3 regions of the Nostoc sp. DedQUE04 genome follow, and region 3 is predicted to be linked to each of the others. Evidence: riboswitches for the same ligand, from Rfam matches in the RefSeq annotation. Region 3 holds a riboswitch; each other region holds the start of a gene.
What was found. A riboswitch is a leader RNA that binds a small molecule or an ion and turns the genes downstream of it on or off. The one in region 3 is predicted to bind cobalamin.

Region 1 (5,460 bases), on a different contig from region 3:
GGGTGTCATTAGTAGTGAAAGTACCATTCGCCTCTATGCCAGTACCAGAATAATTCCAACTCCAACTTAAAGCAGAAGCAGCTGGCATTGTCCCGAAAACTAATCCAGATGTGGTGACGAGGGCTATGGCAGATAAAGCTAGATTTTTCATGGAAGTCGTTACTGCGATCGCGGATCTTGTAGAAGGTTCCCGTGTATTATACGGAAGGAAAGATAGTATTATCAATCTTGCCTATTTACTTAGCAGCGATCTAATAACCACGCCAAAGCGGTATCAACATTATTAACCTGCTCCCCTGGCGGTATCGCTGGACGATTTACCATCACAACCTTTACGCCCAGTTCTCGCGCGGCAATAATCTTGGGCTTTGTGGCATCGCCACCGCTATTTTTGCTGACGATGGTATCAATGTTATTTTCAATCAGAATTTTTCTTTCATTATTGAGGGTAAAAGGCCCGCGATCGCACAATACCATCCCCGGCGGTACTAAAGCATCTTCGCCAGGAGGGTCAATCATCCGCATCAAAAACCAAATTTTCTCCAAATGAGCAAAAGCGGCGAGTTCTTGCCTGCCAACTGTCAAAAACACTCGCTGTGACTGATTTTGCAGGGCTATTGCTGCGGCTGCAACACTATCAACTTCAATCCAGCGATCGCCACTTTCTTTTTCCCAAGGCGGACGGATTAACATCAAACGGGGTACTCCAACTTCCGTTGCCGCATCTGCCGCATTGAAGGAAATCTGACTAGCGAAAGGATGGGTTGCATCAATTAATAAGTCGATTTGCATGACTCGCAGATAGCTAGCCAATCCAGCCACACCACCGAAGCCTCCAACCCGTAAATCGCCCAGCGGTACTGACGGTTCGCGGGTGCGGCCAGCTAGAGAGGTGATTACTTCTAACCCTTGGATAGTCGTAACTTTGGCAGCTAATTCTGCTGCATCGCCCGTCCCACCCAGAATCAAAACGCGCATCATTTAGATAAAGGTGGAATCTTTGCTAAAATGCCCTTTTTCATTGCTTCTGGACGCTCTGACCAAGGCAGCAAACCATCTGCTTTAGCATAGTATTGACTAGCACATTCCAGCACCGCAGAGGCACTCCCATCAACGGCTAAATCACCAAATAAATATGTTAATTTGCCTTTAGCACTAAAGGCGACCACGCAAGAACGATTACAAGCACTCATACATTCAACTTCTTGAATTGGGAATCGATCTCGTAACTCCCAATCTTGTGCCAGCTGCTGAAGTTGGTGTAGAAGTTTTTCACCACCACTTTCACCTAAGCGTTTTCCATTTTGCCAAACACTGGCACAGGTTTTGCAAACAAATAAAGTATGTTCAGCAACATCCAAAGGATTAGTTGGGGAAATATTTACAGTAGTAGTCATCTGTACCTCGCAGATATGTGAAACTAATAAATCGATTTCGGCGGGCATCCTGACTCACTCAACTTGAGATTTTCTTTAATCTCAAATTGGTTCACAGTTGCGGGACAGTGCCGGATTTGCACCGAACTTTCCCCGTTACCTCTGGTAGCTGACTCCCACCAGAACCGAACAACCTTATCGATCGTACACTAAAGTTATCGGAGAATACGAAACAATAAGCTTTGCGCCAACTATCAAACTGGACGACAGCCAGATAAAATACTGTGCATATTTACTACTTGTCCAATAACTGCGATCGCAGGCGCACTATAATCCAGTTTGCTCTACCTCAACTGTATTGAAATTGACCGATAGCCTTTAATAATTTCAGGAACCTATGTCGGAATTTATATTAAATTCAGCAGAAATTGCAAAGAAGGCAATGGATAGTGTTGATCCATCACTTAGCGATAAATTTACAATGGTCATACGATTTCTTTCGGATAACCCTGCTGCGGCTTCACCGCGAAAAGGTAAAAATCAGCCTATCGTCGGGACAGAAGAATATATTATTGCCAGTGCTACAAATTTCAAAACAGGTCGTGACCCAAGAACACCCTTGCCATCTAGTACAATACCAGATGAAATGGTAAGTATCATCCTGAATAAGTATTTTGAAGTTCCGTATGAGGAATTGGGAAAAGCTGAAGAATTGCACCGCCTATCAATGGGGGCAGAGAACATTGTAGGGGATTTGCTAGAAAGGTACGTTGCGACAGTTATTGAACCGCATGGATGGATATGGTGTTCTGGTTCTATAGTTAAAGCAGTTGATTTTATATATTTTGATAACAAAAATGTCTGGCAATCGCTACAAGTAAAAAATAGAGATAATACTGAAAACTCTTCTTCTGCCGCTATCCGTAAGGGAACCCCAATTAAAAAATGGTTCCGAACTTTTTCTAAAAAAAAGGGGGACAACTGGGCTAAATTCCCCTCATTGGAAGGAAAAGAAGAGCTTTCAGAAGAAGGCTTCAGATCGTATGTTGAAAAATACCTTGCTGCTTTAAGAGAGATAAAGTCCTAACTCTTATACAGTATATGCTGTTGCTGTAAAAAGCGAACTTTGGATCGGTTTTATCTCTTCTAACGACTCACTAATTTTAGCTTCCCATAAAACATCATCGTTACCTTTATAACGTGAAAATGGGAAGTTCAAAGGGGGATGTTTTATCTTGCCACTCATGTGTGCCAGGATCGCTTTGCCTATTGCTTCTCCAAACCCGACAGGTACGGCATTGCCTATCTGCCGATATTGCTCAATGAGGGAACCACATACAACCCAACTATCTGGAAATTGCTGAATACGTTTATATTCCTGAATACTTAACGGGCGCAGATGTTCTGGGTGACAGATATCCGTTGCTGGCATGGCTGGAGATGTCACTAAAGTACAGCTTGGTCTATCCCATGACAAGCGTCTAAAGAAACCAGTTTTCCCTCCACCCGAGTAATAGGATTTTCCTAATGCTTCTTTCTGCAATTCTTCAGGTAGATGTTTCCAGTATTGACCCTCTTTTAATATTCTGTAATACTTTAGCCTCCCTTCTGGGAACTCGATATACTCTGCCTCACTTTGGCTTAAATCTGCAATAGATTCACGTAGGGTTATCCACCGATCAAGACCAAAATCACCACTTTCTGAATGTGTAGGGTATAAATAAGGAACCTTTTTCTTTCCACGATGGCAGATCATGACCACTCTTTCCCTAATTTGGGGGACACCATAATTTGCCGTGTTGTATAAGTTAAAGCTGATACTGTAACCACCTTTACGAAGTTCATTCACAATATATTTCAAAGCACCACCTGGCATTTCTTCTCTGGATAAGGGAACACAGCCGCTTCCTCTTTCTGAGTGAGGGCGGTGCAGTAATGGTGCTGAAAGAAAACCTCTTACATTCTCGATGACGGCGTATTTTGGGCTTATTTCTAAGATAAGTTCAATGTATTTTAAGAATATATTGCCCCTCTCATCTTTGAAACCACGCCTTGCCCCTGCTGTGGAAAAAGCTTGGCAGGGTGGCCCGCCTAACATAATATCTACATCTTCTTTGGCTAGTTTGGCACGATCCAGGATATCCTGAGCAGTGTAAGACGCTATATTCCCCAAAAGTGCAATATCTGGCTTGTTTGCAACTATGGTCTGTCGGCAGTGCTTATCCACCTCACACGCAAGGGAAATTTCGATACCTGCTTTCTCAAAACCAAGATCCAGTCCCATAGCGCCTGAGAAAAAAGAAATGGCTTTAACTGCTTGGTGATGGTTTTCCTTGCTCGTCCTATCTACAGGATAATTTCCCTTGATCCGGTTAATGTAATCTTCAACTGCCTCCGGCTCCATAACCCACACTTTCCCTACCTGCTGTCCCTTGATATCCCCACTACGCAATAGAGTACGAACCCTTTGCTCAGAAATACCTATTTTTGAAGCTGCTTCCTTTGTGGACAAATAGGGAGAGTTTTTCATTTCGCACTCGAAACTTTTTTTATACCACTATGATCATTATCAAGCGGTTATGTCAACCGCTATTAAGTATAGAGATAAGTATTCGCACCGACCGTTTGCGAGAATGATTTTATGTGCAGGTCAAATGTTGGACAACCTTCAAACCAACCATCAAACTGGACGACAATTAGACAAAATACTGTGCATATTTACTACTTGTCCAATGACTGCGATCGCAGGCGCACCAAATCCAGTTTCCTCTACCTGTGTGACTATTGTTTCTAATGTCCCAATTAATTCTTCTTGTTCTGGGCGCGTACCCCAGCGCACCAAAGCAATCGGCGTTTCTAAATTCAACCCAGCTGTAATTAATTCTTCCACAATATAAGGCAGATTGTGAATTCCCATATAAATTACAATGGTTTCAGAACCGTGAGCGATCGCACTCCAATTTACTTGCGGTCTATACTTACCGGCGGCTTCATGACCAGTTACAAATGTCACCGATGAACTATATAGCCGATGCGTCAAAGGAATACCTGCATAAGCTGCTGCTGCAATTCCCGAAGTGATACCTGGCACAACTTCCGTTGATATTCCAGCTTTGACTAATTCTTCCATCTCTTCGCCACCGCGACCAAAGATAAAGGGATCGCCACCCTTGAGCCGCACTACAATTGCACTATCTTGCGCTTTATCAATCAGCAATTGAGTTGTTTCTGACTGCAACAACGAATGTCTCCCAGCACGTTTACCAGCATTAATTTGCTCGGCTTGGGGATTAATCATTGCCAAAATTGCCGGACTCACCAAGGCATCGTAGATGACTACATCTGCACATTCCAACAAACCTTTCGCCTTCAAGGTAATTAGTCCTGGATCTCCTGGCCCTGCACCGACTAAATAAACCTTTCCTAAATACTTGTTTCTTTGTGTCATTGTGCGGTTCATCTATCTATTAAATCCCAAATTAGCTCGGCTAATTCTGCACTTGCTCCCAGTGGCTCTGCCAATTGGAAATTCACCGCAGAAAATTGTAATTTTAGTTCCTCTATTGAGGTGGCGATCGCATCGGTTATTCCACCAGGGAATAAAAAGTATGGCAGAATTGCAATTTCCCGATAACCAGCATCCACCAATTCTTTCACCCGTGATTCTAAACTAGGAGGCCCAGCCCAATAAGCAGCCACGGCTGGCAAACTCGCCGCTATTGCTTCCACAGTTTCTTTAGAACCTGGGCGACGGCTACCATGAGCTAAGAGAATCCATGCTTCTGCTTTCATAGCAGCTATTTGTTTTGCCAGCAATTTCTCTAAATTAGGGTGAGAGCCTAAATATGGTTGCAATTCAATGATGATATCTTGACCAGCAGCCTGTTGGGCGAGTGCTACTTCGGCAGGAATATCTGTCATCACATGGACTCCCGGCAGTAGAAATAGCGGTACAATTTTGAGACGATTTTCATTTGGAGACAGTGGGCAATCGCCAAAAGCGCTTTTAGCAAATTGTTGAATCTGCTCGTGCAAAGGCTGAGGATTCATTTCTAAAGCAGCGATGCCAACTAAATGTTCGCTA
Region 2 (5,460 bases), on a different contig from region 3:
AAACCAAAGTTGTCCGAATGGGGTATCAAAGTTCTGGGGATATTTTCAGACTTAAAGGATTGATCGAAAAACGTCTAAAGCCTTTAGGTATTTCCGTGGAATGGGCGCAATTTGCCGCCGGGCCACAACTGATGGAAGCGATGAATGTGGGCAGGGTTGATATTGGCTCTGTAGGCGAGACTCCCCCGATATTTGCCCAAGCGGCTGGCACATCTTTAGTTTATATTGCTAGTAATAAACCCAGTACCGGGAAAGGAAGCGGAATTATCGTTCAAAAGAATTCACCGATTCGGACTTTAGCCGATCTCAAAGGTAAAAAAGTAGTTTTTCAAAAGGGTTCTGCTTCCCATTACTTATTAATAAAAGCTTTGGAAGAGGCTGGTTTAAAATATACTGATATTCAAGCTCTTAGCCTCCCTCCTTCAGAAGCCCGTGATGCTTTTATTCAAGGAAAAATTGATGCCTGGGTAACTTGGGACCCTTATTTAGCCGTGGCCCAAAAAAAAGCAAATGCTCGTGTTTTGAGAGATGCTAGTGGCATTTCTACTCAGGGCGGATATTACATGGCAGCGCGAAAATTTGCCACAGAAAACCCGAAATTAGTGCGATTAGTTCTTGAGGAGATAGATAACACAGGGCAATGGGCTGAGAAAAATCGATCGGAAGTTGTAAAACTGACTATTCCTCATCTCAAAATTGATGAAGATATTTTAACAACAATGGTTGGAAGGCGAACTTACGGTATAAGACCCATTACGCCTGAAATTATGGAAAAACAACAGAAAATTGCAGATTTATTTGCCAAAGAAAAAGTGATTCCTAAACCCATCAATATTAAGGAAGCGATGCTGACTAGCGAACAATATGCAGCTATAACACCGGAAACCATTAGCCAGAAATAGCGCCAGGAGATAAGAAAATGGAAGTTTTTTGGTATTTGCCGACCCAGGGAGACGAGCGTTATTTAGGTACTACAATCGGCAGGCGACCAGCCACTTATCCCTATATGCAGCAAATCGCCCAAGCTGTTGATAAATTGGGCTATGGCGGGATGTTGATTGGTACCGGACAAAAACAAGATACTTGGATTGTCGCTACTTCATTAATTTCAGTTACGGAACGCTTGCGGTTTCTTGTAGCATTTCGTCCGGCAATTATGTCGCCTTCTTTGGCAGTTAGAATGGCTGCGACTTTTGACCAGATTTCTAATGGTCGAATTATTCTGAATGTTGTCACTGGTGGCGACACCAAAGAACTTGCAAAAGATGGGATTTTCTTAGATCATGACCAGCGTTATGAACTCACAGATGAGTTTTTGACAATTTGGCGATCGCTCATGCAAGGTGAAGAAGTAACCTATAGTGGTCGCCATTTGCAAGTTCAAGGCGCTAAACTCCAATTTCCTCCCGTACAAAAGCCTTATCCCACCCTATATTTTGGCGGTTCTTCAGATGCGGCGCTCCAAGTTGCTGCCAAACACATTGATGTATATTTAACTTGGGGTGAACCACCAGATCGAGTTGCCGAAAAGATTGCAAAAGTACGCCAATTAGCAGCAGAACAAGGTAGAACAGTCCGCTTTGGAATTCGGATGCACGTCATAGTCAGGGAAACTACGCAAAAAGCTTGGGATGCAGCCAACGAACTGATTCAGTATGTCGATGATGAAACCATAGCAGCTGCACATCAGCGGTTTGCTCAGTCTGAATCAGAAGGACAACGCCGCATGGCCCAACTGCATAAAGGTAATCGCAAAAACCTAGAAATTAGCCCCAACTTATGGGCAGGTGTTGGCTTAGTGCGTGGAGGTGCTGGGACTGCCTTAGTTGGAGATCCAGACACAGTTGCAGCGCGAATGCTAGAATATGCCGATTTAGGAATTGATACCTTTGTTTTCTCAGGGTATCCCCATCTCGAAGAAGCTTATCGAGTTGCAGAATTATTATTTCCCAGGTTGCCGTTACAAACTCCAGCGATCGCATTACCGCAGCAGGTTGCAAGTACATTCAGTGAATTTGTTACCAAAACAGATTTACTCAAACCCCAGCCAGTGTAAGCAATTCAAAATCCAAAAACTAACGTGATTTAACTCATAACACCCTAGTACAACATTGCATAAATTCGGCAAAACTCTGCGTTCCTCTGCGCTACGCCAGTTGCTACAACGCTGGGAAACCGCGCAACGCACTGGTTTAACTTTGCGTGCCTTTGCGTTTAAAAACACAACGATTTTACAAAAAAAAGCATGAGTACGAAAAAACCTCAACTTAGATTAGGTGCATTCTTGCCCAGCACTGGTCATCACGTAGCGTCATGGCGACACCCCGAAGCGCAAGCTAATGCTGGTTTGAACTTTCAGCATTATAAAAAGCTGGCACAGACAGCAGAACGCGGCAAATTTGACATGATCTTCTTTGCAGATGGTGTGGCTGTGCGCGATGCCTACGGCGGGCTACGCCAACGCAATCAAAGCGCCGACCTTTTGAGCCGGAATGGCAAACTCGTCCACTTTGAACCTCTTACCCTGTTGTCGGCTTTATCTGTAGTGACGGAAAACATCGGTTTGACGGCCACAGTATCAACCACCTACAACGAGCCTTATCATCTCGCCCGCAAATTTGCATCATTAGATTATCTTAGCGGTGGCCGTGCCGGTTGGAATCTCGTAACTTCTGCTACCGAAGCTGAAGCGTTGAACTTCAATCGGGAAAAGCACATGGAGCATACCCTACGTTATCAACGTGCCAAAGAGTTTGTGGATGTAGTCACGAAACTCTGGGATAGTTGGGAGGACGACGCCTTCTTACATGATAAGGAATCGGGTATTTACTTCGATCCAAATAAACTGCACGTTCCCAACCACAAAGGCGAGCATTTTTCAGTACGCGGCCCGCTGAATGTGGCGCGTCCCATCCAAGGTTATCCGGTGATCATTCAAGCTGGATCTTCCGAGGATGGTAAGGAGCTAGCTGCACAAACGGCGGAGGTAATTTTCACTGCCCAACAGACCTTGGCAGAAGCTCAGGCATTTTATACAGATGTGAAGGGGAGACTGGCTCAATACGGGCGCTCACCTGACCATCTTAAGATTATGCCAGGTGTATTCCCAGTTATCGGCAAAACTGAGCAAGAAGCTAAGGACAAATTCGATCGAATTCAGGAGTTGATCGATCCGGTAGTCGGCTTAAATTTGCTTGGCTCAATGATCGGTGGATTTGACCTATCTGGCTATCCATTGGACGGGCCGTTGCCGGAGTTACCAGAGACTAACGGGGGTAAAAGCCGTCAGCAACTTCTGACTGACCTAGCCAAGAGAGAGAATTTAACGATTCGACAACTGTATTTATCGATAGCTGGAGCGCGTGGGCATCGTCAGATTCTAGGCACACCAGAACAAATTGCCGATCAGCTAGAAGATTGGTTTGTCAATGGTGGGGCAGATGGCTTTAATATTATGCCGCCCTGGTTGCCCGGAGGATTGGATGAGTTTGTAGACTTGGTAATTCCTGAATTGCAACGTCGCGGTCTGTTCCGTACAGAGTATGAAGCAGGAACCCTGCGCGAAAATCTTGGTTTACCTCGTCCGGTAAATCAGTTTAGCAAAGTTGCTACTCGTGAAGCGGCGATCGCCTAACTTTTTCTAAAGCAAGTTTTGCAACAAAAAGGCTCAAGCATTCCTGCCTGAGCCATAACTAAATTCAATTTATAGATTAGCTTCAAGAACTATATCTTTCGATCGGTAGTGGATCAGCTCAGTTAAAATTTATCACCATAGTAATGTAAGATAATTATCTGGATGATGTCTGGTTGATATCTATAACCTCAACAAAGTCTAAATTACTAAAGCTGAGAGTTGGGAAACTCCGGTGAAATTCCGGGACTGTGCCGCAGCTGTGATGGGATGACCCAAGTCAGAATGCCAACTCTCAGGATGTCCTCAAGACACACTCACCGTCTACTCCCTGCGTTGCACGGGGAAGGAGTTCTAAGTTTGGTTTCTAGATTTGCCACTTGTCCTGGCTTGTTTTATGCTACTCCTGCCGCAGATGGTATATTATCTCGCGTTAGAATACCAGGTGGAATTATTAGTAGTCAGCAGTGCCGTGCGATCGCAGATATAGCAGAGCAGCACGGTGGCGGCTATATAGATGTGACTAATCGAGCCAACCTACAAGTTCGTGAAATCCGCACGGGGATAAATGCTGAGGTTCTGAAGTACCTACAAAATATGGGATTGGGTTCTGACAATACTGTTGTAGACCAAATCCGCAATATTATGACCAGTCCAACTGCTGGTATCGATCCCCAAGAATTAATCGACACTCGCCCCTTTGTCCAAGGTTGGGATGATTATATTGCTGCACATCCCGCGCTTTCGGGACTGTCGGCAAAATTTAGCGTTTGCTTTGATGGTGGTGGGATAATTCAGGTGTGCGATCGCTTGAATGATATCGCCTTTGCAGCTGTCTTACTTAACGATCGGGTTTATTTTCGTCTCTATCTCAGTGTTGGCGAGAAAAGTCAACCTCCCAGCGATACGGGAATTTTGTTACCACCAGAGGAATGTTTGCCCGTCTTAGCAGCTTTGGCGGATGTCTATCTAGCTTATAGTCATCCTACGAGTAAGCGGCGGCTACGTTTGAGAGAGTTATTGAATACTTTGGGTTGTGAAAATTATCTCCAAGAAGTTGAGCAGCGTTTACCTTTTTCTTTTTTGTACAGTGAAATAAGAAAAGACCTACTCTCCGAGCAAGGCAAGCTACGGTGTACACACAAGTCTGAAACAGTTCACTCATCAGAGCTTAAGCGTAAGTTTTACCCCTCCCTAACCCTCCCCTTGGAAAGGGGAGGGAACTGTATTTCTAGTTTCCCCCCTTTCCAAGGGGGGATTAAGGGGGGTAATTCGATGTGTGTGTACACTGTAGAGGAAGGCAAAGGGGAAAAATATCAGCATATTGGCATCCATCCCCAACGTCAGCAAGGCTTATTTTACATTGGTGTTGTCTTGCCCTTGGGCCGATTGCAAAGTAGACAGATGCGGGGTTTAGCAGATTTAGCAGCAAAATACGGCAGTGGAACTCTCAGGCTAACCCCTTGGCAAAATTTGCTCCTTACAGATATTCCTCAGCAATGGGTTGCTGATGTCCAAGGTGAAATTGCTTTATTAGGATTAGATTTTTCTGCAAACAACGTCAAGGGTGGATTAGTTGCCTGTTCGGGAAAAAAGGGTTGCACCGCTTCTGCCACTGACACTAAAAGTCATGCGTTGGCATTGGCAGAGTATCTTAAAACTCGCGTTACTCTTGATTACCCAGTTAATATCCACTTCACTGGCTGCGAAAAATCTTGTGCCCAGCATAGCAAAAGTGATATTACTCTCCTCGGCGTCACCATTGAGGCTGAAAATAGAACTGTGGAAGGCTATCACGTTTATGTTGGTGACAGTAATCAGAAATTCGG
Region 3 (5,460 bases):
TCGCCACAATATCAGCAATATATTTAACTGTAGTCAGCCCAAAAGTACGGAAGTTATCAACACACAAGTCAATCGTTGGTGCAACTTGAGTGGAGATGTCCTCAGTCTTAATTAACTTGAATCCAGTTTGTATCAACGCTGTTTGAAGCTCACTGGCGACATGACAATTAGAAAAAATACCTTCTCGGTATTCGGCATCAGAACGCATCATATCGGCAAGCAGCAAGTAGCCACCACTACTTAGTAAACGAGCCGCACCCTGAGCCAAATCGTCAACAGCAATATATTGACTGCTTTCGCTGAACAGAACTAAATCGTAGGAGTATGATTTGTGAAAATCTTCAAATCTCGTTAAGTAGAAAGGTACTTGAGAGTTGGTATTGTGAATAAATCTCTCTTGCTGGAGTGCGTCGGGTGCTAATCCCTCAACGCTGAAACCGCGTGAGCATAAATATGCCGCATTACCACCAATCCCGCAGCCTACGTCAAGCACAGTTTTTATACCTTCTGGGATAAAACTCAAAAGTTTGGCTGTATATGCAGCTTGCGCCGCACGCAGGCGAGTTAGAGTTAATTCTTCACCCACAGTAGGTAGTGGTTCCCAATACCCGTAATGGAGATAGTCGGAATTTGTAAGTCCCATGTAATAATCTATCGCTGCATTTTGGTAACGAGTTGCTTTGGGAATTTTGCTTGATTTTGGCTTGAGCATTCATCAATAAAGTAAGTTTTAGGGTATTAGGCTTGGATTAAATTCTGACCATCGCTTGCAAACTTGTTCGTAGCAATCGGGTGGAGTAATTTTTAGTTGATGTAAAAAATTCACCTCAATCTGAGGTTCAGCCTTTAGCACCAGAAGAATATCTTGGTGGGGATTGTATGTTGCGATCGCGGGTAAAATTGATGAAATCATGGATGAACAGATTGATTGTGATATAAATCCGCCATCCTGAAACGAACGCAAGTAAAACCTAATCAGATCGGAAGGAAGAAATTGCAGGGTGAAGGGAACTGTATCAAGACTTGTATTTGTCGGGTGAGCAACTTTAGTATCCACATCACAAATAACAACTCCCCGCCCAAATAATTGAAATCCTTTCCATCCTGTATAACCGATTACCAGTATATTGTTATGGATAAAGCTGTTTTGCCAGTAGCCGAAATTTCCTTGCCAAACACTATTGGATGGTCGCATTGACTTCCTCCCCCAACACTAATGACTCAATGCGAACCTGCTCAAGCTCCCGACCAATCAACACTAATCGCGTTTGACGGGGTTCGTGGGGTTGCCAAGTCCGATCGTAAAAATAGTCAAATCGATTGCCGACACCCTGTAGTACCAGACGCATGGCTTTGTTCGGAACTGCTACAAATCCCTTAATTCGATAAATTTCTTGCTGTTGCACCAATGTTTGCAAGCGTTTGACTAGAACAGTCGGCTCAAATGCTTGGTCTAGCAGTAGTTGTACTGCATTAATCCCTTCATCATGTTCGTGTTCTTCTTCAGTATCGTGGTGACTGGGACGACTTTCTAAGTTGTCTTCTACCGCAGCATTGAAACCAAGTAACAAATCGCCACTGATTTTACCATCCTGACAAGGAATGACTTTTACACCAGGCGATAAGTTCTGCTTTAGCCAATCCTGCACCCTAACTTGCGTTTGTTCGTCAACGCGATCGCTCTTAGTAAGCAACACTAAATCAGCACAAGCCAGTTGATCTTCAAACAGTTCCTCAATGGGTGTTTCGTGTTCTAGACTAGAGTCGGCTTGTCGCTGTGCTAAGAGGGCTGCTAAATCGCCTACATATTGATTAGTTGCCAACGCTTCACAGTCCACTACAGTAATTACGCTGTCAACTGTAGCGCCTGTGCGAATTTCGGGCCAGCGAAATGCTTGCACCAATGGTTTTGGGAGTGCTAGTCCAGAGGTTTCAATTAACATACAGTCAAGGTTGGCGCGTCGCTGAAGTAATTCTTGCATCGCGGGGAGGAATTCTTCTTGCACCGTACAGCACAGACAACCGTTGGTGAGTTCAACAATATTACTGTTGGAATCTTCTTCATCGTCACAAACTCGGCAATCACGCAAAAGTTCGCCATCAATTCCGATTTCTCCAAATTCATTCACCAAAACAGCAATGCGTCGTCCCTCATTGTTTTGCAGTAAATGGCGAATTAACGTCGTTTTGCCTGCGCCTAGAAATCCTGTAATTACTGTGACGGGAATTTTTTGCATATAAAGTGTGTCGTTTGTTGATTAATCTTGCGATGTGCAGAAAGAAGTTCTAACCGCAGATATCACCCAGTCAGCAGGTCTTAAAATCCAAATATTTATCACTAGCTGCGATCGCTACCGAACCAAGCTTGAGGAATTTTGGTTGGCAAAGTTTCTGTCCATCAATTCTGTGCGTGAGTTTGCCCGCACAGCGCGGAACATTCCAAATCGGCACAGCCCTGCACCAAACGCCAAACGCATCAGTAAAAGTGTCGGTACTTCCCGCACAGACTTGATGAAACCAGACAGCCCAAAACGCACCAATCCCTCTGGTCGAGCTATCCCTTGCCAAATCGAATCGAACCAAGAAGGAAGGGTTTCTTGCGTCCAGTCTGCCGTAATTACCTCCCCCTCAACTAATTCTGTCCCCGCCAAAAGCTCGGAAAAGCCTTCAATACTGGAAAAAGCTGGATGAGACCACTGATCGAGAAGTTGCCGCATTACCGGTTTTTCCCAAAAATTTAGCGGCTTTTGGCGGTCATCCCTCTGATTCCAGTCAGCTACAACCAGCACTCCACCAGGCTTTAGCACCCGCATTAATTCTCTAGCAAAAACAGTTTTATCTGGCATGTGAGGGCCTGCTTCGATTGACCAGACCACATCAAAACTGGCATCTGGAAACGACAATGCCATTGCATCATCAACCGCAAACTGGGCGTTTAGCCCAAGGGGTGTTAACTCCTGGGCGCGTTTCACCTGCTGTGGGCTGATGGTAATCCCTGTGACAGCAAATCCATAATCCTGCGCTAAAATCCGGCTGCTACCCCCAATCCCACAGCCAACATCTAAGACAGTAGTACCAGGAGATAATTTTTCTATTCCACCCCATTTCACCATTTCATGTACAAAGTCAGATTTAGCAGCCAAAAAATCCTTACTTCGTGGCGGCGAACCGTAATGACCAAGGTGAATGTGTTCCCCCCAATAAAACTCTAGGATACCGTCAAGCGTCCATTGATCATAGGAATTGGCGACTGTGGATGAAGATTGATACTTGCGGGCAGTTAGGAAATAAGCCGCAATTCCAATTACTAAAAGCAGAAGAAAACCAATTACAGAATATAATAAAGTTGACATTTTTTTGAACGCTCTTGTACACCTATTTGAGTCGATCTAACGGTTTACTTATTGCTGCTTGTCCCGAATTAGACGAGCGATGTCGTAACCGCCCGACAGAGGCGATTGCAATATACATCATTCGATACATCGACGTTGCAAAGTTTTGAACATCTTGAATAATTTTCCCTTGAAGTAGACTGGGCTTGTATTTGCCTTGAGGGAGAGCCGTTTGTTTGACAAAGGGATGAATAGCAGTAGGAATCTGACCAACTCGGTGAAGATAGAATTTCGGCATGATGATTAACTGAAGTATTAGGCTAGTAAATTAGCAATTTCTATGGGTAATATGGAACAGGACTATGTACGTCATACACGCCATTTATTACCTGTTTTGAACAACTTCCATCTGTTAGTTAATACAGAGTTTTTTTGTTGCTGTGACTATTTGCAAGCGATACTATCATCTGGAGTAGTAATTGCGATCTGCTTGCAGCAGCGATAGCGAAGCGCTGCATCTCAAGACACAACTTGTACCGGAAATTAATCGCTTACCCTCTCATAGAAAGTCGTAATCTGTAGCGTTTTGATATGTGGGGCTATGAGAACGTAAAGCTGAGTAGTTGTAGAAATCTTCATAAGAATACTTATCTGTGCCTCGCAGATGTACAAAATTTACAAGTTCACTTCGGCGGGCATTCTGACTCACAAGGCAAGCCTTGATTACAGCTGCGGGACAGCGCCGGATTTACACCGGACTTTCCCCGTTTCCTCTAGCGGCTGTTTCCCACTAGAACCGAGATTCATCTGAATACTAACACAACTGTGATTTGCTTGCATAAAAATCAATGGTCGATCTATACTGGCATTCGTCATTAATCGGGGCAAGTCTCATTCTTTACCAAAGCTTGCTCTGGATTTTTATTGGACAATTCTTCTAGAAATTTTCAACCCAACAAACTTTTTCGGGTTGCCAGCGTTTGCTGACATAGCGCTGACGGTTCGACTCCGCTCACCGTCAACAATTATTTACATTGCCAAACCTAGTGAACAATTCTTTTCCATTTTTGCAATTATTTTTCTACAATTCATCAACACATCTTGTATGCAAGCTTCATCCACACTTTTTGAGGACTCCACAACGGATATCTATGTTGTTCGTCGCGATGGTTCGACAACACCGTTAGAAATTAATAAAATTCGCACAGTGGTTAATTGGGCTTGTTGCGGACTTTCAGCAAATTCTATTGCTCTAGAAGCACATCTGACAACTCGATTGCGTCCTGGAATTACCACAAGAGAAATTCAAGATAATTTAATTCGCTGTGCTTTAGATTTGTGTAGTCCTGAAGAACCCGATTGGCGCTATGTAGCAGGGCGATTACACATTTGGAGTTTGTGGAAAGAAATAACAGTTAGCCGTGGTTATCAGTACGGTTATTATGCTCGGACTGTACAAACAAAAGTTTTATCAGAACAATACGATCGCCGCATTTTAAGCTACACGGACGCAGAATTAGAGATTGCTAACACTTGGATCAATCCCGACTGGGATGCCGACTATGATTATGCCGGAGCAGTATTACTGACGAAGCGATATCTTCTGGCGAATGAGCTACCACAGGAAGCATTTTTAACTTGTGCGTTATTGATTGCCTCCGTGGAAACACCAGAGAACCGATTAACCTGGGCAAAGCAATTTTATGAAGTGATCGCCCGTCGTCAAATATCCTTAGCAACCCCAATTTTAGCGAACTTGCGGATTCCTAATGGTTCTCTTGCCAGTTGTTTCATTACGGCGATGGACGACAATTTAGAAAGCATTTTTGATGGTATTCATGATGCGGCTCGGATTTCTAAAAATGGTGGCGGCGTGGGCGTAAATCTGTCTCGCATTCGGGCTACTGGTAGTTGGGTGATGGGGAAGAAGAATGCCTCTGGTGGCGTGGTTCCCTGGATTAAGTTATTGAATGATACAGCAGTAGCAGTTAATCAAGGTGGACGCAGAGCAGGTGCTGTCACTGTCAGTCTGGATGTTTGGCATTTGGACTTGCCCGAATTTTTGGAAATGCAAACAGAGAATGGGGACGGGCGACGCAAAGCTTATGACGTGTTCCCGCAATTGGTT

Region 1: linked by a shared signal. The riboswitch ahead of RM049_RS03150 (DUF1636 family protein) and the one ahead of RM049_RS15110 (hypothetical protein) in region 3 are both predicted to bind cobalamin.
Region 2: linked by a shared signal. The riboswitch ahead of cobG (precorrin-3B synthase) and the one ahead of RM049_RS15110 (hypothetical protein) in region 3 are both predicted to bind cobalamin.

The regions. Positions count from the first base shown of each region.
Region 1 is NZ_JAVRCA010000003.1:122,118-127,577, reverse strand. It holds gene RM049_RS03160 (PEP-CTERM sorting domain-containing protein) at 1-151, opposite strand, end outside; gene RM049_RS03155 (cobalt-precorrin-6A reductase) at 241-978, opposite strand; gene RM049_RS03150 (DUF1636 family protein) at 978-1,397, opposite strand; cobalamin riboswitch at 1,419-1,581, opposite strand; partial or broken gene RM049_RS39200 (uroporphyrin-III C-methyltransferase) at 1,631-1,727, opposite strand; gene RM049_RS03145 (SinI family restriction endonuclease) at 1,774-2,463, shown strand; gene RM049_RS03140 (DNA cytosine methyltransferase) at 2,467-3,906, opposite strand; gene cobA (uroporphyrinogen-III C-methyltransferase) at 4,057-4,836, opposite strand; gene RM049_RS03130 (sirohydrochlorin chelatase) at 4,833-5,460, opposite strand, start outside.
Region 2 is NZ_JAVRCA010000047.1:16,618-22,077, forward strand. It holds gene RM049_RS26390 (sulfonate ABC transporter substrate-binding protein) at 1-902, shown strand, start outside; gene ssuD (FMNH2-dependent alkanesulfonate monooxygenase) at 920-2,056, shown strand; gene RM049_RS26400 (LLM class flavin-dependent oxidoreductase) at 2,246-3,634, shown strand; cobalamin riboswitch at 3,812-3,943, shown strand; gene cobG (precorrin-3B synthase) at 3,917-5,460, shown strand, end outside.
Region 3 is NZ_JAVRCA010000018.1:39,604-45,063, forward strand. It holds gene RM049_RS15090 (class I SAM-dependent methyltransferase) at 1-712, opposite strand, end outside; gene RM049_RS15095 (hypothetical protein) at 731-1,195, opposite strand; gene cobW (cobalamin biosynthesis protein CobW) at 1,179-2,237, opposite strand; gene RM049_RS15105 (methyltransferase domain-containing protein) at 2,352-3,353, opposite strand; gene RM049_RS15110 (hypothetical protein) at 3,376-3,630, opposite strand; cobalamin riboswitch at 4,005-4,148, opposite strand; gene RM049_RS15115 (ribonucleoside-diphosphate reductase subunit alpha) at 4,438-5,460, shown strand, end outside.